DNA from 4 places in the Janthinobacterium sp. P210005 genome. Region 1 is predicted to be linked to each of the others. Evidence: predicted binding sites of a transcription regulator. Region 1 holds the regulator's gene; each other region holds the start of a gene.
What was found. The regulator FNR, encoded in region 1, switches genes on or off when oxygen is low (the NO sensors DNR and NnrR bind a similar motif). The targets are predictions, from matches to a motif close to TTGATNNNNATCAA.
Positions count from the first base shown of each region.

Region 2: a site for FNR is predicted at 3,717-3,730, ahead of ubiU (ubiquinone anaerobic biosynthesis protein UbiU). Genes of this name have one in related genera too.
Region 3: a site for FNR is predicted at 2,006-2,019, ahead of nirK (copper-containing nitrite reductase). Genes of this name have one in related genera too.
Region 4: a site for FNR is predicted at 2,526-2,539, ahead of VPH40_RS25105 (bacteriohemerythrin). Genes of this name have one in related genera too.

Region 1 covers NZ_JAZARC010000002.1:740,252-745,758, reverse strand. The annotation lists gene ccoG (cytochrome c oxidase accessory protein CcoG) at 1-1,365, shown strand, start outside; gene VPH40_RS13330 (FixH family protein) at 1,468-1,992, shown strand; gene fnr (fumarate/nitrate reduction transcriptional regulator Fnr) at 2,117-2,875, opposite strand; gene VPH40_RS13320 (response regulator) at 3,125-5,507, shown strand, end outside.
Region 2 covers NZ_JAZARC010000007.1:29,491-34,997, forward strand. The annotation lists gene VPH40_RS24165 (Pls/PosA family non-ribosomal peptide synthetase) at 1-306, opposite strand, end outside; gene VPH40_RS24170 (anaerobic ribonucleoside-triphosphate reductase activating protein) at 455-1,162, opposite strand; gene nrdD (anaerobic ribonucleoside-triphosphate reductase) at 1,152-1,352, opposite strand; gene VPH40_RS24180 (ribonucleoside triphosphate reductase) at 1,349-3,097, opposite strand; gene VPH40_RS24185 (hypothetical protein) at 3,221-3,631, opposite strand; gene ubiU (ubiquinone anaerobic biosynthesis protein UbiU) at 3,794-4,831, shown strand; gene ubiV (ubiquinone anaerobic biosynthesis protein UbiV) at 4,841-5,507, shown strand, end outside.
Region 3 covers NZ_JAZARC010000003.1:113,742-119,248, reverse strand. The annotation lists gene VPH40_RS14225 (c-type cytochrome) at 1-11, shown strand, start outside; gene VPH40_RS14220 (c-type cytochrome) at 26-367, shown strand; gene norR (nitric oxide reductase transcriptional regulator NorR) at 381-1,937, opposite strand; gene nirK (copper-containing nitrite reductase) at 2,088-3,572, shown strand; gene ytfE (iron-sulfur cluster repair protein YtfE) at 3,602-4,279, shown strand; gene VPH40_RS14200 (nitric-oxide reductase large subunit) at 4,294-5,507, shown strand, end outside.
Region 4 covers NZ_JAZARC010000007.1:223,801-229,307, reverse strand. The annotation lists gene VPH40_RS25120 (sulfite reductase flavoprotein subunit alpha) at 1-1,682, shown strand, start outside; gene VPH40_RS25115 (hypothetical protein) at 1,820-2,005, shown strand; gene VPH40_RS25110 (hypothetical protein) at 2,157-2,312, shown strand; gene VPH40_RS25105 (bacteriohemerythrin) at 2,615-3,013, shown strand; gene VPH40_RS25100 (hypothetical protein) at 3,017-3,892, opposite strand; gene VPH40_RS25095 (TonB-dependent siderophore receptor) at 4,229-5,507, shown strand, end outside.

The DNA of each region.
Region 1 (5,507 bases):
AAGATGTATGCGGCCCGCGAGCAAATCTACCCTCGCGAGGCCAAAGGACGCTACGCTACCTGGCGATGGGTATGCGTATGGCTTACCCAGCTGGCGTTCTACGGCTTGCCGTGGTTGACCTGGAATGGCAGGCAAGCCCTGCTGTTCGATTTGACCACGCGCAAGTTCTACATTTTCGGCGTCGTGCTGTGGCCCCAGGATTTCATCTATCTGGCGGCCCTGCTGATCATCTGTGCGTATTTGTTGTTCCTCGTCACGGCCATTGCCGGGCGGGTGTGGTGCGGGTTCTCTTGCCCGCAAACGGTATACACGGAAATTTTCCTGTGGGTCGAACGCCGCATCGAGGGCACGCGCAGCGCGCGCATGGCCCTCGACAAGCAGGGCCCCTCCGTGCGCAAGGCGTTCAAGAAGACGGCCAAGCACCTGGTATGGGGCGCCATCGCCCTGTGGACGGGCTTTACCTTTGTCGGCTACTTCACGCCGATCAAGGAACTGGCGCAGTCGGTGACCACGCTGAACTTCGGTCCCTGGGAATGGTTCTGGGTCTTGTTCTACAGTCTGGCAACCTACGGCAACGCGGGCTGGCTGCGCGAGCAGGTGTGCAAATACATGTGCCCCTACGCGCGCTTCCAGAGCGCCATGTTCGACCAGGACACCCTGATCATCACCTACGATGCCAAGCGCGGTGAACCACGTGGCGCCATGAGCAAGAAGGCCGGCAACAACGACAAGCTGGGCGATTGCATCGACTGTACCCTGTGCGTGCAGGTGTGTCCGACCGGTATCGATATCCGTAACGGCCTGCAGTATGAATGCATCGGTTGCGCCGCTTGCGTCGATGCCTGCAACAGCGTGATGGACAAAGTCGACCGGCCACGGGGACTGGTACGCTACAGTACCGACCATGCGATGGAAAACAACTTCAATTCGAAGCAGATACGCCAGCGCGCCATGCGCCCGCGCGTCTTGATCTACACTTCCATCCTGGCCCTGATCATCATCGCCGTGTGTACTTCGCTGGCCCTGCGCACGCCCCTGAAAATGGACGTGATCCGCGACCGCGGTTCCATGGGACGCGAAGTGGAAGACGGCATGATCGAAAACGTCTACCGCCTGCAGATCATGAACACGTCGGAGCAAAGCCAGCATTTCAAAATCAGCGCTTCCGGCTTGCCGGGCCTTACCTTGCTGACGCGCGAAGAAGTGACCTTGCAGCCGACGGAAACGCTGGGTTGGCCGATCCGCCTGCGCGTGCCGCACGGCGTGGGAGAGAAGGGCTCGAACAAGATTGCGATCGAATTGCAATCGCTGGACGACCCATCGCTGCATGTGCGTGAAAGCGCGGTATTCATCGTGCCGCGTTAACAAGGAAAGGCGGACGGGGACCGGGTGCCCTCGCCGCCGCCACGAAGTTGCAGGAAGGCCGGTCCCCATGCGGGGACTGGCTGATTAAACAGGAGAAATATCATGTCCGACAGTCTGAAACTGCAAGCACCCGTTGCACCGTGGTACAAGCATCGCTGGCCATGGCTGCTGATGATCGGCCCCGGCCTGTCCGTGGTCGTCGGCAGCTTCATGGGCTATATCGCGTTTACGCAGCCCGATGCACTGGTGGTGGGCGATTATTACAAGCAGGGCAAGGCGATCAACCAGGATTTGAAGCGTGACACGATCGCCAGCGACCTGGCGATGGATACGCGCCTGTCGTATGACGTGGCGCAAGCACGCCTGACCGGTTCCGTGCACAGCTTCGGCAAGGCCTATCAGGCGCCTTTACAGCTGCACCTGGCGCATGCGACCCTGCCGGAAAAAGATATCAAGGTGCTGGTGCAGCCCGATGCGGCCGGCAATTTTTCCGTGGCGCTGCCGATGCTCGAGCGCAGCCGCTGGCAAGTGCTGGTGGAAAACGACAAACGCGAGTGGCGCCTGTCCGGCATCTGGACCTGGCCCCTGCAGCGCAGCATCGCGCTGCATGCGGATGAAGAGCTATAACGTACAGCGCCGGGAAAACCGTAGCGAGCGGCAGTGATTTGTGGTTGAGAAGCGCAGCTGTGCTATAGCACAGCGAGCATCGCAAGCCGCAAAGCGCGACGCGCAGCAGGTTTTGACGGTGCTGTTACTTGCAGACGTCCGTGCCGGCCGTAATGGCTTTCAGCTTGGCCGGCTGCAGGATTTCAATTTCCCGGTTGGAGACGCGCAACCAGCCTTCCTTCTTGAACTTCGACAGCAGGCGGCTGACGCTCTCGATGGTCAGGCCCAGGTAGTTGCCGATTTCCTCGCGCGACATGCGCAGCTGGAAATTGCTGCCCGAATAGCCGCGCGCTTCATAGCGCGACGCCAGGTTGACGATGAAGGCGGCAAAGCGCTGCGTCGCCTGCATATTGCCCAGCAACAGCATGACGCTTTGCTCGCGCGTGATTTCCTGGCTCATCATGCGGTGGAAATGGCGCAGCAGGGTCGGCATATTGCCCAGCAATTGTTCCAGGCTGGAAAACGGGATTTCACACACTTCGCTGTCTTCCAGCGCCACCGCATTACAGTGGTGGCGGTCGGCGCTGATGGCGTCCATGCCCAGCAGTTCGCCCGCCATCTGGAAGCCCGTCACCTGCTCTTCGCCGCCCGGATTGATCTGGTACGTCTTGAAATGCCCCAGGCGGATCGCATACAGGTTCTGGAACGAGTCGCCGATGCGGAACAGCGAGGCGCCGCGCACGATCTTGCGGCGGCGGCCGATGATCTGGTCCAGCCTGTCCATGTCGCCCACATCGAGGCCCATCGGCAGGCACAATTGATGCATGCTGCAGGTCGAGCATCGCGCACGCAACGCCTCCACGTTCACGGTGGGCAAGGTTGGAGTGAGTAGCGCTTCAGTCATGTCGGTACCTTTTAGAAAATGCAACAACAAGTTTACTGCATACAGCCGCATACAGGGTTGCCGTATGCCAATTTCACCGTAAATTCGGCGAATAAACGACGTCCAGCCTTTAATTATATGGCAACATCGTCAAAAGCCCGTAGGGGGCGGGCAATTTGCGCGGCGGCGCTTGCCAAGCTGGGGCATTGATAGGAAAATTCCTGACAGCATTATCTGCCGCCTGTGCCGCCCGGTACTGAAAAGGAAATCATGAAGCCTCTCGGCATTAAAGCAAAAGTCGCGCTGGCCACCAGCCTGACCTCGATCGCCATGATCGCGCTGGTCACCATGATCCAGGTGCAGCACATGCGCGACGACTTCACCCGAGTACTGCTGAGCCAGCAATCGTCCCTGATCACCCGCACCGCCGCCGAGCTCGACGACAAGCTGGGCATGCTGCTGCAGATCGTCACCCTGACGGCCCGACAACAGCCGCCGGAATTGATCGCCCGGCCCGCCCAATTGCGCGAATACTATTCGCGCCGCTCGATGCTGGTGCTGTTCGATGACGTGCTGGTACTCGACGCGCATGGCGCCGTCGTGGCCGACATGCCGGAGGTAGCGGGGCGCGCCGGCATCAACGTCGCCGAGCGCGAGTATTTCCAGACCGTCCTGCGCACGCGCCAGCCCATGATCACCGAACCGATGCTGGGCAAGTCGAGCGGCATGCCCATCGTGCAGATGGTGGCGCCCGTGCTGGCCGCCGATGGCCAGGTGGCCGGCGTGGTGATCGGCGTGCTGCGCCTGTACAAGGACAACCTGCTGGGCCGCCTGCGCTCGGAAAAGATCGGCAAGAACGGCTATTACTTCATCCTCACGCGCGGCGCCGTGCCGCGCTACGTGCTGCATCCCGATACCAGCCGGCTGTTGCAACCGCGCCAGCCGAACGCCAACCTGACGACGACCCGGCTGCTGCAGGAAGATGGCGAAGGCAGCATGGTCAGCACCAACAGCCGCGGCATCACGGCCGTCAACAGCTTCAAGCGCCTGAAATCCGTAAACTGGCTGCTGGCCGCCTCGCTCCCCGTCGAGGATGCCTTCGAGCCGTTCGATGGCGTGCTGTACCGGCTGGTGCTGTGGAGCATCCTCGCCTCGCTGCTGGCCGCCTTTGTTCTGGGCTGGGTCACCGTGCGCCTGCTGTCGCCGCTGGTGCGCCTGCGCGACACCCTGCAAGCCCTGCGCACCAGCGGCAGCCGCTTCACGCCCGTGCCGGTGCAGCAGCGCGACGAGATCGGCGAACTGACGGAAGCGTTCAACGGCCTGATGAGCGAACGCGACCGCCTGCAGCAGGAACTCGAATCGCGCGCGGCGGAACTGGAACAGGAACGCGACCGGGCCGAGGCGGCGAACCGCGCGAAGAGCGATTTCGTGGCCAACATGAGCCATGAAATCCGCACGCCCCTCAATGCCGTGCTGGGCATGGTGTATTTGCTGGGCAATACCAGGCTCGACACGGAACAGCGCAAGTATCTGACCATGGTCAGAGTGGCGGGCCAGTCGCTGCTGGGCATCCTCAACGACGTGCTCGACTATTCGAAGATCGAGGCACGGCGCATGGAATTGTCGCCCGTCGAATTCGACCTCGACGAAGTCATGAATACCCTGGCCACGACGATGACGATGAATGCGGGCGAAAAGGAGCTGGAACTGGCCATCGCCGTCGAGCCCGACGTGCCGCGGCGCCTCGTGGGCGACGCCCAGCGCCTGCAGCAAATCCTCGTCAACCTGGCCGGCAACGCCATCAAGTTCACGGAGAGCGGCGAAGTGGTGGTGGCCGTCAGCCTGGCCGAGAGCGAGAGCGGCCGCGCCTGGCTGCGCTTCGAAGTGCGCGACACGGGCATCGGCATGACGGAACTGCAGCAACAGCAGCTGTTTGCCGCGTTTTCCCAGGGCGACCAGAGCATCACGCGGCGCTTCGGCGGCACGGGCCTGGGCCTGGCCATCAGCAAGCAGCTGATCCACATGATGGGCGGCGACATCGCCGTCGCCAGCAGCGAAGGCAAGGGCAGCCGCTTCTGGTTCAGCGTGCCCTTCGAGATGCTGGCGCAGCCGGCAGAAACGCGGCGCACGCCGGCGCTGGGCCAGCTGCGCCTGCTGGTGGCCGACGACAACCGCACCACGCGCGAACTGATCGTCAAGCTGATCGAGGCGTGGGGCTGGCTGGCCGACGAAGTGGACTCCGGCTTTGCCGCCATCGAACTGTACCGCGAACGCCTGGCGCAGCAGCAACCGTATGATGTGGTGCTGGCCGACTGGCACATGCCCGTCATGGATGGCCTGGCCACGGCCAAGGCCATCCGCCAGGCGGCCAGCGGCCAGCGCCAGCCCATCGTGGTAATGGTCAACGCGTTCGCCCGCAACCACCTGGAAGAAATCTCCAGCGCGGCCGAGGCCGACGTCGTGCTGATGAAGCCGATCACGGGATCGAGCCTGTTCGACGCCCTGCACCAGGCGCTGATCGCCAAGGACGACGGCGGCGAGCAACGCATGCTGCACCAGCCGCTGGGCACGGAACTGGCCGGCGTGCATTTCCTGCTGGTGGAAGACAACCACCTGAACCAGGCCGTGGCGCGCGGCATCCTCGAACACATGG
Region 2 (5,507 bases), on a different contig from region 1:
GGCGATGGCCGCCTGCATCAGCAGCAAATGGGCGCCGCGCGGCAGCCACAGGCCCACGATGTCGCCCGGCTTGACGCCGGCCGCCACCAGGCGCGACGCCGCCAGGCCCGCTTGGGCATCGAGTTGCGCATACGTGATGCGGCGCGCGCCATCGATCAGGGCGATTTGCTGCGGGCAGCGGCGGGCCGTCGCTTCCAGCAGGTCGGCCAGCACTTCCTCGCGCAGCAGATCCGGTCGCGGCGGGCCGTACAGGATGTCGGCATGGGTGGAAGGGGTGCCTGGGCTGACTGCGGTGAAATCGTTCATGGATGACGCTTATCTGTAATGCGGTGTGAGGAATCTGACGGGCTGCGCGTGGTGCGCAGCACAGTTGATACATTACAGCACGCAAGACATTTCAGCGTTGCAGAACGGGGAATTTTGCGGGGCTTTCCGAAATAATGTGCTTGTCGGCTCAACTGCCATGATTACGGAATGTAAAACGGGGAAACATGGCGCCGATTTGCGCCACCGTGCGCGCCGCCGGATAGCCGTGCAGGGGGCGCCCGGACAGGGCCGCATCCGCGCAGCCTTCGGCGCGGAATTGCTGCAGCACGTAGTTATCGACGCCTTTGGCGGCCAGGGTGGCGGCCAGGGCCAGCAGCTGCTCGTCCGGCAGCAGGTCCGGATGGGTGGTGGTGCGGCATTCGTAGGCGACGCCGCTGGCGAGGATGGCGTCCAGGCAGGCGCGCGCCGGGTCGCCGCTGCCGACCACGCGGGTCACATGTCGATAGTCGGCAAACGGCGCCTTGATGTCGAAACCCACCCAGTCGACCAGGGGCAGCACTTCCTGCAGGCGCTGCGGATAGATGCAGGCCGTGTGCAGGCCGATGCCGAAACCCAGTTCCCTGACGTCCTGCATGGCCCGCCCCAGCGCCGGGTCCATGCACGCCTCGCCGCCGCTGAAGACGACGGCGTCGACCAGGCCCGTTCTGCGGCGCAGCCAGGTCAGGACGTCCTGCCACGGCATGGCGCCTTCCGGCGTGCGCGCCTGCAGGTGCGGATTGTGGCAATAGCCGCAACGCCAGGGACAGCCCTGCACGAACACGACCGCCGCCAGCTTGCCGGGATAGTCGGTGGCGGAAAAGGGCGTCAGGCCGCCCACCTTCAATTCAGCCGCCATGGCAGGCGGGCTGGCCGACCCGGGCGCTCGCTTCCGTAAAATACTGGCGTTCGTGGAATTCGCCCTGCTTGCCGATGTTGAACGAGGCGACGGGGCGGTGGTAGCCCATCACGCGCGTCCAGATTTCGCAGCGCTGGCGTTCCGTATCGAGCAGGGTGATGGCGGGAGTGAAGTCGGGACGTGCATTCATGGCGTTTCCTTGAGTGGGTGAGCAAGATCAGATTGTTTGCGGGCGATCAGTTCCGCGTCGCAGGTGGGGCAGAATTCATGTTTTCCTGCCAGGTAGCCGTGGCGCGGGCAGATGGAAAACGTGGGCGTGACGGTGATGTAGGGCAGCGAAAAGCGGCTCAGCGCGCGTTTCACCAGTTCGCGGCAGGCGTTGGCGTCCGACAGCGCTTCCGTCATGTACAGGTGCAGCACGGTGCCGCCCGTGTACTTGCGCTGCAGGGTGTCCTGCAATTCCAGCGCCTCGAACGGATCGTCCGTGTGGCCCACGGGCAGCTGCGAGGAATTCGTGTAGTAGGGGTTATCCGTGGTCCCCGCCTGCAGGATGGCCGGATAGCGCTTGCGGTCTTCGCGCGCGAAGCGGTAGGTCGTGCCTTCGGCCGGCGTCGCCTCCAGGTTGTACATGTGGCTCGTCTCTTCCTGGAATTGCAGCATGCGGGCGCGCACGTGGTCGAGCAGGCGCACGGCCAGCGCGTGGCCTTCTGGCGTCGTGATGTCCCAGGCGTCGCCGCTGAAATTGCGGATCATCTCGTTGATGCCGTTCACGCCGAGGGTGGAAAAGTGGTTGCGCAGGGTGCCCAGATAGCGTTTCGTGTAGGGGAACAGGCCTTGCTGCATCAGCTCCTCGATGGTGCGGCGCTTGATTTCCAGGCTGGTCTTGCCCAGCTCCAGCAAGCGGTCCAGGTCCGCCAGCAAGGCCGCTTCGTCGCCGCGCCACAGGTGGCCCAGGCGGGCGCAGTTGATCGTCACCACGCCCAGGGAACCCGTCTGCTCGGCGGAACCGAACAGGCCATTGCCCCGTTTCAGCAGCTCGCGCAGGTCCAGCTGCAGGCGGCAGCACATGGAGCGGATCATGTTCGGCTTGAGTTCCGAGTTGATGAAGTTCTGGAAGTAGGGCAGGCCGTAGCGGGCCGTCATCTCGAACAGGCGCTGGGCATTTTCGCTGTGCCAGTCGAAATCCTCCGTGATGTTGTAGGTGGGGATGGGGAAGGTGAAGACGCGGCCCTTGGCGTCGCCCTCCATCATGATCTCGATGTAGGCGCGGTTGATCATGTCCATCTCCGCCTGCAGCTCTCCATAGCGGAAATCCATCTCCCGGCCGGCGATCACGGGCACCTGCTCGCGCAGGTCGTCCGGGCAGACCCAGTCGAACGTCAGGTTGGTGAACGGCGTCTGCGTGCCCCAGCGCGACGGCACGTTGAGGTTGAAGATCAGCTCCTGCATGTACTGGCGCACGTCTTCGTAGCGCAGGCTGTCCTGGCGGATGTAGGGCGCCATGTAGGTGTCGAAGGAGCTGAACGCCTGCGCGCCGGCCCACTCGTTTTGCAGGGTCCCGAGAAAATTGACGATCTGGCCGATGGCGCTCGACATGTGCTTCGGCGGCCCGGATTCGATCTTGCCCGGCACGCCGTTCAAGCCTTCGTGCAGCAGGGTGCGCAGCGACCAGCCGGCGCAATAGCCGGCCAGCATGTCGAGATCGTGGATGTGCAGGGCCGCTTCGCGGTGCGCCGCGCCCACCTCGGGCGGATACACCTGGTCCAGCCAGTAGTTGGCGATGACCTTGCCCGACACGTTGAGTATCAGGCCTCCCAGCGAATAGCCTTGGTTGGCGTTGGCGTTGACACGCCAGTCGCGCCGCTCCAGGTATTCATTGATGGACGCGGCGACGTCGACCTGGCCGCGCGTGGGGGAAACTGCATTTGTCGTCATGAAACCTCCAATAAACACAACATGCGGTGTTTTTATGGAGATTAATCACTAAATATAGTGGCGTCAAAGGGTGCGTGCAGTGGCGTGACGAATCCTTGATGCAGGTGAAAAAAGCGCCCCCGTTTACTTTTTCAGGCGGCCCTGGCGCAGGATGAAGGCGCTCGCGGCGAAGTAGGCGGCGCCGCAGACGGCGATGCTGATCACGGAGGCGGGCAGCACGTGCGCCCAGATTTCCCGCGCCGAGAAGGTGCTCCAGCTGGCCACGCGCGCGTCGAACGTGACGTAATTGGCCAGCAGCCAGTAGACGGCCAGCAGTCCCGTGCAGGTGGCGGCCTGGCGCGGCACCGGCATGGCGTGGCGCGCGAAGACGGCTTGCAGGAACAGCAGCAGCACGCCCGGATACGCGCCCAGCACTTCGGGCGACAGCACGGAGAGCGCCTCGGCGTCGTAGCTTTCCGTGGGGGCTGCCCACTGCACCTGCAGCACGGTGAGGAACAGGGTGAGCAGGAAGATCAGCAGCGGTTTGCGGGGCATGGCGGGCAATCGAAGAGGGAGAAAAGGAGGGCATTTTACAGCCAGGTCAAGCAAGTTGAACGCGCGCCAGCCATGCATGCATTCCTTCACCTGCGTCAAGGACTGGGCAGCCTGGGCGGGGCTATAGTCTGCACCCTGAGCCGATACAGGACTGTGAACACCATGATGCTTGAATCAACCACCGCCACCCGCGTGGCCGGACCGCTGGAACTGGTCTGCCCCGCCGGCAGCCTGCCTGCCTTGAAAGCGGCCATCGACAATGGCGCCGACACCGTTTACCTGGGTTTTCGCGATGCCACCAATGCGCGCAATTTCGCCGGCCTCAATTTCGACGAGAAGGCCATCGCCGAGGGCGTGCGCTACGCCCACCAATATGGACGCAAGGTGCTGCTGGCGCTGAACACCTATCCGCAGCCGCACAACTGGGCCGTGTGGCGCAGCGCCATCGACCGCGCCGCCGATGCCGGCATCGACGCCATGATCGTGGCCGATCCGGGCTTGATGGCGTATGCGGCCCAGCACCACCCGCAGCTGCGCCTGCACCTGTCCGTGCAAGGTTCGGCCACCAACTACGAAGCCATCAATTTTTACCATGAACACTTCGGCATCGCCCGCGCCGTGCTGCCGCGCGTGTTGTCGATGGCGCAGGTGGAGCAACTGATCAGCAAGACGGAAGTCGAGATCGAAGTGTTCGGTTTCGGCAGCCTGTGCGTGATGGTCGAAGGGCGCTGCGCGCTGTCGTCGTATGCGACGGGCGAGGCGCCGAACACCCACGGCGTGTGCTCGCCGGCGAAATCCGTGCGCTGGCTGGAAACGCCGAACGGCCTCGAATCGCGCCTGAACGGCGTGCTGATCGACCGTTATGCGCCCGGCGAAAACGCCAGCTATCCCACCCTGTGCAAGGGGCGTTTCGAAGTCAACGACGAAGAGTATTACGCCATCGAGGAGCCGGCCAGCCTGAATACCCTGGCGCTGCTGCCGCAGCTGATCGCCATGGGCGTGCGCGCCGTGAAGATCGAAGGGCGCCAGCGCAGCCCCGCCTACGTGGCGCAGGTCACGCGCGTGTGGCGCGAAGCGATCGACGCCTGCCGCGAAGGCAATGCGCGCTACGCCGTCAAGCCGGGCTGGATGGCGGCCATGGACAAGCTGGCCGAAGGCCAGCAGCACACCTTGGGCGCCTACCATAGATCTTGGAAATAGAGGATGAACATGCTGAAGCTTTCACTGGGCCCTTTGCTGTACTACTGGCCGCGCGCCACCGTCTTCGAGTTTTACCAGCAGATCGCCGGTACCGCCGTCGATATCGTCTACCTGGGCGAAACCGTCTGCTCGCGCCGGCATGAGGTGCGTCTGGCCGACTGGCTCGATATCGCCGACATGCTGGCCGCCGCCGGCAAGGAAGTGGTGCTGTCGACGCAGGCGCTGATCGAGGCGGGCGCGGAACTGGCGACCCTGCGCCGCATCACGGGCAATGGCCGCTATTCGGTCGAGGCCAACGACATGGGCGCCGTGCACTGCATGGAAAAGGGCACGTCATTCGTCGCCGGTCCCCATCTGAACCTGTTCAATGGCCCCAGCCTGCAATTGCTGGCGCGCCTGGGCGCGCGGCGCTGGGTGATGCCGCTGGAAATGGGGCAGACGGCGCTGGCCGAGATGCAGCGCCAGAAGCCGGAAGTGCTGGAGACGGAAGTCTTCGCCTACGGGCGCATGCCGCTGGCGTTTTCCGCGCGCTGCTTCACGGCGCGCAACCGCAACCTGCCGAAGGACGATTGCGGCTACAGCTGCCTGGAAGAGCCGGACGGCCTGCTGCTGCGCACGCGCGACGAAGTGCCCTTCCTCGTACTGAATGGCACGCAGACGCAGTCGGCGCTCGTCT
Region 3 (5,507 bases), on a different contig from region 1:
AGCCGAACTGAGGACCAGCCAGATGATGAAAACACTACTCGCCGCCCTCGTTTGCGCCACCGTCTCGTTCGGCGCCAGCGCCGCCGGCAATATCAATACGGGCAAGGCCCTGGCCGAAAAATACAGCTGCGCCACCTGCCACGGCAAGGATTACGGTTCGCCCATCGACCCGTCCTATCCGAAATTGGCGGGTCAGCACAAGGATTACCTGGAACACGCCTTGACGGCGTATAAGCGGGGCGACAAGGCCAATGGCCGCAACAACGCCATCATGACGGGCCAGGTGAAACCGCTGAGCAACCAGGACATCAAGGACCTGGCCGCCTACCTGCACAGCCTGCCGACCACCCTGGTCATTCACCGCTGAGTTTTAGCCGGGCTCAGGCTTTCAAGCCGACCCGGCGCGCCAGCTTGTGCAGATTGCTGGCGTCCAGCCCCAGCTGGCGCGCGGCAGCGGCCCAGTTATCCTGATGTAGCACCAGCGCTTGCCGGATGGCCTGGCGCTGGCTCGCTTCCACGATCTGATGCATGGACAGCAGCGGCGCCGCTGGCGCTCCGCACGCAGCCGGCGCAGGCAGCGACGCGTTCGCACCGGCTGGCGCCTCCAGCGCATCGAGGTCGAGCATATCCGTTTCCAGGGTCACGATGTCCTTGCGGTCCGCGCCGCGGATCACGGCTTTCAGCGCGGCCCGGCTGATCACATGTTCCAGTTCGCGCACATTGCCCGGCCAGCGGTAGTGGCACAGGGCATTTTCCGCCGCGGCGGACAGGCGCAGGCTGCGCAAGCCCAGGCGCGCGCGGTTGAGCTCAAGAAAACCACCGGCCAGCAGCAGCACGTCATTGCCCCGTTCGCGCAGCGGCGGAATCGGCACGGGATACACGGACAAGCGGTGATACAGGTCGGCGCGGAACGAGCCATCGCGCACATGCTCGCGCAGGCTGCGGTTGGTGGCGGCGATCACGCGCACGTTGACGCGGCGCGGCCGGTCCGCACCCAGGCGCTGGATTTCGCCATTTTGCAAGGTGCGCAGCAGCTTGGCCTGTATCGACAGCGGCAATTCCCCCACTTCATCGAGAAACAGGGTACCCCCTTCGGCCGCCTCGAAACGCCCGGGCCGGTCGCTGACGGCGCCGGAAAACGCGCCGCGTACATGGCCGAACAATTCGCTTTCGGCCAGGGACTCGGGCAAGGCCGCGCAATTGACGTGGATCAAGGGCTTGCCTGCGCGGCGCGACAGCCGGTGCAGGCGGTGCGCGCACAGTTCCTTGCCGACGCCCGTCTCTCCCAGCAGCAGCACGGGCAGTTCGGAATCGGCGACCACTTGCAACTCGTGCAGCAAGTGCGTGATGGCGCTGCTCTGGCCGACGAAATCGTGTTCCTCGCGCGGCGCTTGCGCATCGGCCAGCATGGCGCCGCCCGACAGGCGCAGGGCGCGGATTTCCGTTTCCAGGCGGGTCACGCGCACGGCCGCCTCGATGGCGCAAGCCAGTTCACCCAGGTCGCGCTGCGCCTGTCCATTGAAGGTGCCTACCTGCAGGGCGTCGAGCGTGATCACACCCCAGCGTTCGCCTTCCAGGTCCAGTGCCATGCCCATGCAGTCGTGCACGGGCAGCGGCTCGCCGGCCCGCTCGGCGATCAAGCCATCGTAGGGATCGGGCAGGGAGCTGTCGTGATGGAAGCACAGCACGCCGCGCCGTTGCAGGATGGCGGCCAGACGCGGATGGTCGGCGACGGCGAAGCGACGCCCCAGCGCGTCGCTGGCCAGGCCGGCCATCGCCACGGGGCGCAAGTGCTCGCCATCGAGCTTGAGCAAGGCCACGGCTTCGCAGCCGAAGTGTGCGCGCAGGCTGCCGACCAGGCGCTGCAGGCGCACTGCCACGGGCAGGTCGGCGACCAGGTCGGTGAGCAGCAGCAGGTGGATGGCAGTGGTGGTCATAAGTACCATGCAGGGTACAACGAACCACGGTAAACAAGGGTTATTACGACCCTGTGTTTTTCAAATCATTGATTTAAAACAAGTTTTTCCTGGCACACGGTTTGCCTAGGTATGAGTGCCAAACCGGCATACAAGACCAAGGAAAGCTTGATGAAAACGACTCCCTCCCTCCGCGCCATTGCCGCCGCCGTCTGTGTCCTGGCCATGCCCCTGTCCGTGCAGGCCCAGGCGAGCCTGCCTGCCAGCGCTGCCGCCACTGCCGCCAAACCTGCCACCGCCGTGGTCAAGCGCTATGAACTGCAAACCAATATCGTCAACGGCAAGATGGTATTCATCGACGCCAAGGGCCAGGTCAACCCGGTGCTGGCGGCCAAGGTGGGGGAAACGGTCGAACTCGTGCTGAAAAGCGGCGAAGGCGCCGAACACGACCTGCTGATCCCCGAGCTGAACGTGGCTTCAAGCAAATTCAGCGCCAATAGCGGCAGCACCACCGTGCGCTTCAAGGTCACGCGCGCCGGTACGTTCACCTATTACTGCTCGATTCCCGGCCACCGCCAGATCGGCATGGAAGGCAAGCTGGTCGTGAGCGGCACTTCGCTGGCCGAAGTGGGAGCGCCGAAGGCTGCCGGCGCCGGCAGCGCGGCCAGCGAATCGAGCCAGGCCGCTGCGCTGGCCCTGTACACGCCCGCGCCATCGCCGATGCGCGGTCCCGACCCATCGGCCGTCAGCGTGGCCGCCAATCCTGCCTCCGTGCCGGCTGCCATCGGCGCGCGTGCGCCGCAAACCCTGAAATACCGCATGGAGACGGTGGAGCTGCCGGGCAAGCTCGATGACGGCACCAGTTTTACCTACTGGACTTTCAACCGGCAAGTGCCTGGCCCGATGCTGCGCGCGAAGGTGGGCGACACGGTCGAACTGACCCTGTTCAACGCTAGGGACAGCAAGATGATCCACTCGATCGATCTGCACGCCGTGACGGGCGGCCATGGCGGCGGACAGCACACGCAGGTGGCGCCGGGGCAGGAAAAGACGGTTACCTTCAAGGCGCTCAATCCGGGCCTGTATGTGTACCACTGCGCCACGCCCCTGGTGCCGCAGCATATCGCGGCCGGCATGTACGGCATGATCCTGGTCGAACCGGAAGGCGGCCTGTCAAAAGTCGACCGCGAGTATTACGTGATGCAGGGCGAGATGTACACGGGCCGTCCGCACGGCGCGCCCGTGCACCAGGAACCGAACCTGGAAAAAATGGCCAATGAACTGCCCGACTACTACGTCTTCAACGGCGAAGTGGGCGCCTTGAGCAAGACGCACAAATTGCAGGCGAAAGTCGGCGAGACGGTGCGCATCTATTTCGGCGTCGGCGGCCCGAACAAGATTTCATCGTTCCACATCATCGGCGAGATATTCGACAAGGTATACAGCGAAGGCTCGATCAGCAGCCCGAAACACGACGTGCAAACCACCCTGGTGGCACCGGGCGGCGCGACCATCGTCGAACTCAAGGTACAGCATCCGGGCAGCTATCTGCTGGTCGACCATGCCTTGTCGCGCGCCGGCAAGGGCGCCGTGGGCGTGCTGGAAGTGACTGGCGAACCCGTACCCGGCGTCTACCACGCGGGCGCGGCGCAATAAATCTACCTATTCATCCTCAAGGAACTGTTATGGAAATGATCGACCTATCCCTGGGCCAACTGGCCCGCCGCATCCCTGGCGCCACGCGCCTGTTCGATGCGCACCGCCTGGATTTTTGCTGCGGCGGCAACAAGACCCTGCGCGCGGCGGCCGAAGCGGCCGGCGTGGATGCGGCGCCCATCGTCGAGGAATTGCGGCTGCTGGCAGGACGGATTGACGCCAGCGGCGAGCGTGACTGGCAGGACGCCTCGGCCACCGAGCTGGTGGAACACCTGCTGGCGCGCTACCACGCGGTGCACCGCGAGCAGCTGCCCGAACTGATACGCCTGGCACGCAAGGTCGAGCAGGTGCATGGCGACCGCGCCGACTGTCCGCACGGGCTGGCGGAACACCTGTCGGCCATGGCGCAGGAGCTGGAAAGCCATATGCGCAAGGAAGAAGACGTGTTGTTCCCGATGATCGTGCGCGGCCAGGGCCCGCGGGCCGGTGCGCCCATCAACGTCATGCGCATGGAGCACGACGACCATGGCGTGGCCTTGCGCGCGATGGAGGCAATGACGAACGATATCACCGCCCCTGCTGGCGCCTGCACCACCTGGCGCGCGCTGTACACGGGCTTGCGCACCTTCCGTGCAGACCTGATGGCGCACATCCATACTGAAAACAATATCCTGTTCGAGCGCTTTGCGCCGGCCGTGGTGCACTGACAAAGGAATGACCCATGGGTCCGTACAAAAAACTCTGGTTCACCCTGATCGGTGTGCTGATCGTGACGTTTTCGCTACTTGGCTACTACGGCACGGAAGTCTACCGGCAGGCGCCGCCCATCCCCGCGCAAGTGCTGGCGCAGGATGGCCGGCAACTGTTCGACCGCGAGGGCATCCTCGACGGCCAGACGGCCTGGCAATCCGTCGGCGGCATGCAGCTCGGCTCCATCTGGGGCCACGGCGCCTACCAGGCGCCCGACTGGACGGCAGACTGGCTGCACCGCGAACTGACGGCCTGGCTGGAACTGGCCGCGCAAGAGCAGCATGGCAAGGCCTACGCGGCGCTCGACGGCCCCGCGCAGGCGGCGCTGCGCGAAGCGCTCAAGCTGGAATACCGCGGCAACCGGGTCGATGACGCGCAAGTGCTGCGCCTGTCGCCGCGCCGCGTGCAAGCCATCGCCAGCACGGCGCACTACTACGACCAGTTGTTCTCCGATGCGCCTGCGCTGCACGCCAGCCGCGAGCATTTCGCCATGAAGGAAAACACCTTGCCCAGCGCCGAGCGGCGCGCGCAGATGACGCAGTTCTTCTTCTGGACGGCGTGGGCCGCCGCCACCGAGCGTCCGGGCCAGAAAGTGACCTATACGAACAACTGGCCGCATGAACCGCTGATCGGCAATCAGCCCAGCGGCGAAAACCTCGTCTGGTCGGTCGCCAGCGTGGTGGTGCTGCTGGCCGGCGTGGGCTTCCTCGTCTGGGGCTGGGCCTTCCTGCGCGACCATGACGAAGCGCTGCCGGCGGCCGGTCCGCGCGATCCGCTCACCACTTTCGCCCTCACGCCTTCGCAGCGGGGACTGGGAAAATACCTGTTCCTGGTGGTGGCGCTGTTCATCTTCCAGGTCTTCATCGGCGGCTTTACGGCGCATTACACGGTGGAGGGGCAGCAGTTCTACGGCATCGACGTGTCGCGCTGGTTCCCGTATGCGCTCACGCGCACCTGGCATATCCAGGCCGCGCTGTTCTGGATCGCCACGGGCTTCCTGGCCGCCGGCCTGTTCCTGGCTCCCCTGATCAATGGCGGCAAGGACCCCAGGTGGCAGCGCCTGGGCGTCGACGTGCTGTTCTGGGCCCTGGTGCTGGTCGTCGTCGGTTCGTTTATCGGCAATTACCTGGCCATCGCGCAAGTGATGCCGCCCGAGTGGAATTTCTGGCTCGGCCACCAGGGGTA
Region 4 (5,507 bases), on a different contig from region 1:
GTCCGGCCTGGAGCAGCTTCCAGCAACACGCGGCCGGCTGGACCCTGGCCAGCGTGCGCCTGCCGACACGCGCCGGCGAAGCCGTGCAATTCACGTGGCTGGCCAGCGACGCGCCGCACGAGCGGGCGCGCAGCCGCATGAGCATTGCAGCGGCCGACGGCGTGGTAACGGAAAACGAACCGTACAGCCAGCAAGCGCTGGGCGCACGCCTCGTCAACATCATTTATCCGTTGCACATGGGCACGTATTTTGGTTTGCCGGGCCGCATCATCGTCACCCTGGCCAGCCTGGGCCTGCCCTTGTTCGCCATCACGGGCTGGATGCTGTACCTGGGCCGCCGCAAGGCGAAACGCGCCGTGCAGGCGCAGCGCGCCATGCTGGGCGCCGGCGCGCCGGGCCAGGCGAACACGGGCTTGCCCACCCTGGTGGCCTACGCCAGCCAGTCGGGCCAGGCCGAGCGCCTGGCCCTGGAAAGCGCGCGCGCCCTGCAACAGGTGGGCGTGGCCGTCGACGTGCAATCGCTGGACCAGTTCGATCCCGCGCAATTGCGCCAGTACGAACGGGCCCTGATCGTCGCCAGCACCTTTGGCGAAGGCGAGGCGCCGGATGCCACGCGCCGCTTCGCGCGCCTGCTGCAGCAAACCTCCGGCACGCCGCTGGCGGGCCTGGAATTCGGCATGCTGGCCCTGGGCGACCGCCATTACAGCGCCTTCTGCGGCTTCGGCCATGCGCTAGCACAACAATTGCAGGCGCTGGGCGCCACACCCCTGTTCCCCCTGATCGAAGTGGACAAGCACGACTCCGCCGCCCTCGCCGACTGGTCCACAGCGCTGGCCCGCTGCAGCGGCAGCGCCATCGACGCCATCGGCGTGCAGGAAGAAGCGTCGTATGCCGAGTGGCGCCTGGCGCGCCGCGTGCTGCTCAACCCGGGCAGCCAGGGCGGCGAACTGCATGAAATCACCTTGACGGGCCCGGCCGGCGCCAGCTGGGAAGCGGGCGCACTGGCGGAAATCATTCCCTGCAATGCGGACGGCAGCGATGGCGATGCCGGCAATGCCCATCACGCGCCGCGCAGCTACTCGATCGCCTCGCTGCCGTCCGATGGCGAACTGCAGTTGCTGGTGCGCCAGGAACGCCATGCGGGCGAGGAAAATCAGGGCCATGGCCTCGGCTCCGGCTGGCTGACGCGCTTCGCCCCGCTGAACGCCACCGTCCGCCTGCGCCTGCAAGCCAATCCGGCCTTCGCCCCTGCCCTGGTCGACGTGCCCTGCATTTATATCGGCAACGGTTCCGGCCTGGCCGGCCTGCGCTCGCACTTGCGCGCGCGCCAGCGGGCGGGACTGGCCCGCAACTGGCTGCTGTTCGGCGAGCGCCAGCAAGCTTTTGACAGCGTCTGCGGCACAGAGTTGCAAGGCTGGCTGGACGCTGGCCACCTGGCGCGCCTGGACCGCGTCTTTTCGCGCGATGGCGCCGATGCCGGCAAGCGTGAATACGTGCAAGACCGCCTGCGCGCCAACGCCGGAACGCTGCGCGACTGGCTGGCGCAGGGGGCCATCGTCTACGTGTGCGGCAGCCTGCAAGGCATGGCGGCAGGAATCGATGCTGTACTGCAAGAATTGCTGGGCCAGGAGGGTCTCGACGCCCTGCTGGCGGCCGGACGCTACCGCCGCGACGTGTATTGACCTGGCTCAAGCCATCGCCGGCGCCGCCCGGCTATGTGGGCCGGCGCACGGTCGGCGCCAGCCATCGGACTACAGTGGGGGCATGGCGGCAGGGCGACAAACCCGCGCCGCCCCACCCACTGTCTGCGAGGCTTCCCATGAAAAACCCCTGGATGAGCATGTACCTGAGCGCCGCCAACCGCATCGCCAACACGGCGCGCGGCCATGCGACGGCCGCCGTCAAGCGCGAAGCGGCGAAAAATACGCGGCAATTGACGCAAGTGTGGTTCGATTCCTTCCTGCCCCCGACAGGCAAGCCGCGGCGCAGCCGCAAGGCGAAATAAGCCCCTGGCAACGGGCGAACTGGTGCGGTGCATCACAGCAATAAATTGAAGTTTCAATCAGATGAACTAAACTGCAAGCATGGTAGTACATAAGGAAGTGACCGGCAGGCACCGCATCCCCGCGCCGCCGCCGGGACACCGGGAGACGACCATGTTGACGCTCAAAGTGCTGGCTTGCCTTGCCCTGTCGGCCTTGCTGCTCGTACCCCTCGTGCTGCGCGACGCGATGCAGACGTCCGCCGGGCAGCAGTTGCAGGTGCCGAATGTCGATGCGCAAGGCATGTGGGCCCACTGGCCCAAGCAATAGCAATACGCGCGGCTGAGAAAACACCGCTGACTGCGTTGCTTTGACTTGCCGTACTCGCGTACTGTCTGCGTCAAAGACGCCTTGCCAGCGGCGTTTTTCAGCGGCGCTCGGTAGTGGATTGCATCGTTAAAACCGCTTTGTTTTGCGGATGGGGATTTGTTCTCTCCTCCCATTTATTTTTACCTTGATTTGCTCCCCCTCTTCGCCGTACTTTTGATCCAGATCATGGATTTCCACCTTTGCTGCGCCCAAACTGGAACAGTCCGCTTCGCACCGTGACGGACTTAACCTGGAGCATCAGCATGGGTAAATCGGATTGGAAGGATGAGATGGCGCTGGGCGTTCCCGTCATCGACGAGGCGCATGAAGCGCTGTTTCAGGAACTGGCGCGGCTGCAGCAGTTGGGCGACCAGCATTTCAGCATGGCGTTTCGCGAGCTGATCGCGGCCGTCGAACGCGATTTCCGCGAGGAAGAGGATTTGATGGAGCAAATCGCCTTTCCCTCGCTGGCCAACCACCGCGAACAGCATGCGCGCGTGCTCAGCGGCCTGCACCATGCCTGGGCCGCCGTCGATGAAGGCGACCTGGAACAGGGGCGCCATGCACTGTCGCTGTTGCCGCAATGGCTGATCTTTCACCAGGCCACGATGGACCTGGCCCTGGCGGCGGCGCTGGAGCTGGTGCAGCGCCAGCCTAGCTAGCTTCTACAGCAGCAGCACCGTGGCTTGCTCGGGCAAGACGACGCGGTAGTGGCCCGGGTATTTGTCTTCGCCATCGAAAATCTTGCAAAACACGGGCTGGTTGATGTCGTTGACGGCGGCCTCGTTCATGGGCAGGGTGGCGATCAGCTGCTCGCCTTCGACCAGTTGCAGCGCGCTGCCCCGCTCGGCAGCGCAAAACGCCAGCGATTGCACGTCGCTGGCGAACGGCCGCTTGTACCACGGCGTGATGGCCCGCACGGCGCGCCGGGCGTCCTGCAAGACCTGCCCCACGCGCTTGACGTTCCAGGCATCGCGCGCCACGGACGGCTGAAGCACGATATTCGCCGTCAACTCGCCCCTGCTCTTATTCACCAGGAAAGTACCGTCCTGCGCGGCGATATCTTCGTTGAGCGGCACGACGAACACGCCGCCATCGGACACCTTGATCGGCATGGGAGCGCCATTGCCTTGCAAGGCCACGCGCACGTCGTCGATGGTGGCGCTCAGCTTGGCCGGAATCAGGCGCAGGGCCATGACCACGCTGCCGCTCGACACTTGCCACACTTTCCGGGCCGTCAGATAACTGTCGCGGTAAGCCGTGAAACGCACGCGCGGCGCCTTGGCGTCGCTGCTGGCGGTGACCGTCACCGTTTGCGATGGCAAGGTTTCCTCCGCGCCCGCCGGCGCCGCTGGCGCCACGGGCGTGGCTGGCGCAGGGAGTGCCGGCACGAGCGGTGGCGGCACAAGCGGCGGTGGCACGGCGGCGGGCGGCACGCTGGCGCTCTGCAGCGGCGCGGGGATAGCCGGCGGCGCGTGCTCCTGGGCCTGGCCCAGCGACACGACACACAACCATCCGGCACAAGCGATCCATGTACGCATGCATTTCTTTCAATGAGGAAAATATTTTATCAGCGCCTGCATTATCGCAGAAGGCCAGCCCATGCGCCGCCCCTGGTCTGCCTCCACTCCTGCCCGCACTCTTTTGGTGCGCACGCTTGATTATTTAACAAATACCACTTATATTGATAATGATTCTTATTCACACAAGTGAAGGGAATCGCGCGCCCTTCTTTTCCACTGCCCGCACGCGCCGGGCCTTGCGGTGGAACTGCTATCCAAGCCAGACCACGGGCCAGCGTCACGCCATCCCCCAGCTACTGCGCACCTCGCCAGACGAGATAGGAAAACACACAACTACAATATGCCAGGAAAATGATGCAATCGACGACAGTCTTCCCTCCTTCGCGCCAGCCCGCCTTGCGCCCCCTCCCCCGCCTGTTACACGTCGCCCTGCTGAGCCTAGCCGCCGGCACCGTCTTGCCGGCCCAGGCCGCCGACGCCGCCGCGGCCGACGTCACCATGCCGGCCGTCACCGTGCTGGGCCAGTCGATGGCCGGCACGGAAGGCACGCAGTCGTACACGACAGGCGAAGCGCGCAGCGCCACGCGCATGGACCTGTCCCTGCGCGAAACGCCGCAATCGGTCAGCGTCATCACGCGCCAGTTGCTCGACGACCTGGGCGCCGTGCGGCTGGACCAGGCGCTGGCGCAGACGACGGGCATCCAGGTTGGCCAGAATGACACGGAGCGCACGACCTTTTATGCGCGCGGCTTCGGCATCAACAATATCCAGATCGACGGCATGGCGCGCGGCGGCCAAGCGCCGCTGCAAGACACGATTTTGTACGACCGCATCGAGGTCGTGCGCGGCGCCACCGGCTTGATGGGCGGCAAGGGCGACCCGTCGGCCACCATCAACATGATACGCAAGCGCCCGACGAAGGAATTCCAGGCCAGCGCCGGCCTCATCATGGGCCGCTGGGATGACCAGCGCGTCGAGGCCGACCTGTCCACGCCGCTGAACGCGCAGGGCAGCGTGCGTGCGCGCACGGCCCTGGCCTGGCAAAAACGCGATTCCTACCTGGACATGTATCACGAACGCAAGACGGTCGGCATGCTCATCGTCGAGGCGGACCTGCGTCCCGGCACCCGGCTGACGGCGGGCGTCGACTTCCAGGACAACGAGCCCACGGGCGCCACCTGGGGCGCCGTGCCCTACTGGAACGCGGACGGCAGCCTGGCCAATTTGCCGCGCAACACCAGCTGGACGGCGCCATGGAGCACCTGGGCCAAAAAACAGCACACGGTGTTTACCTCGGTGGACCAGCGCCTGCCGGGCAACTGGAATCTGCACCTCGGCTATGCGCGCACGGAAAGCACGAACCGCACCACCGTTCTGTATGCGGGCAAAGGTTATCCCGATCCCGCCACGGGCAAAGGCATGGAACTGTGGACGGGCGCCTGGGGCGCGGGCAAAAATTACAGCGACAATTTCGACGTCTACGCCAGCGGGCCGTTTACCTTGCTGGGACGCAAGCACACGGCCATCATCGGCTGGAATGGCGACAACAGCCAGGATCGCTCCATCGGCGGCAAGGAAAAAATCGATTACTCGAAATTCATCCCCGATTACCGCAGCTGGACGGGCAACGTCC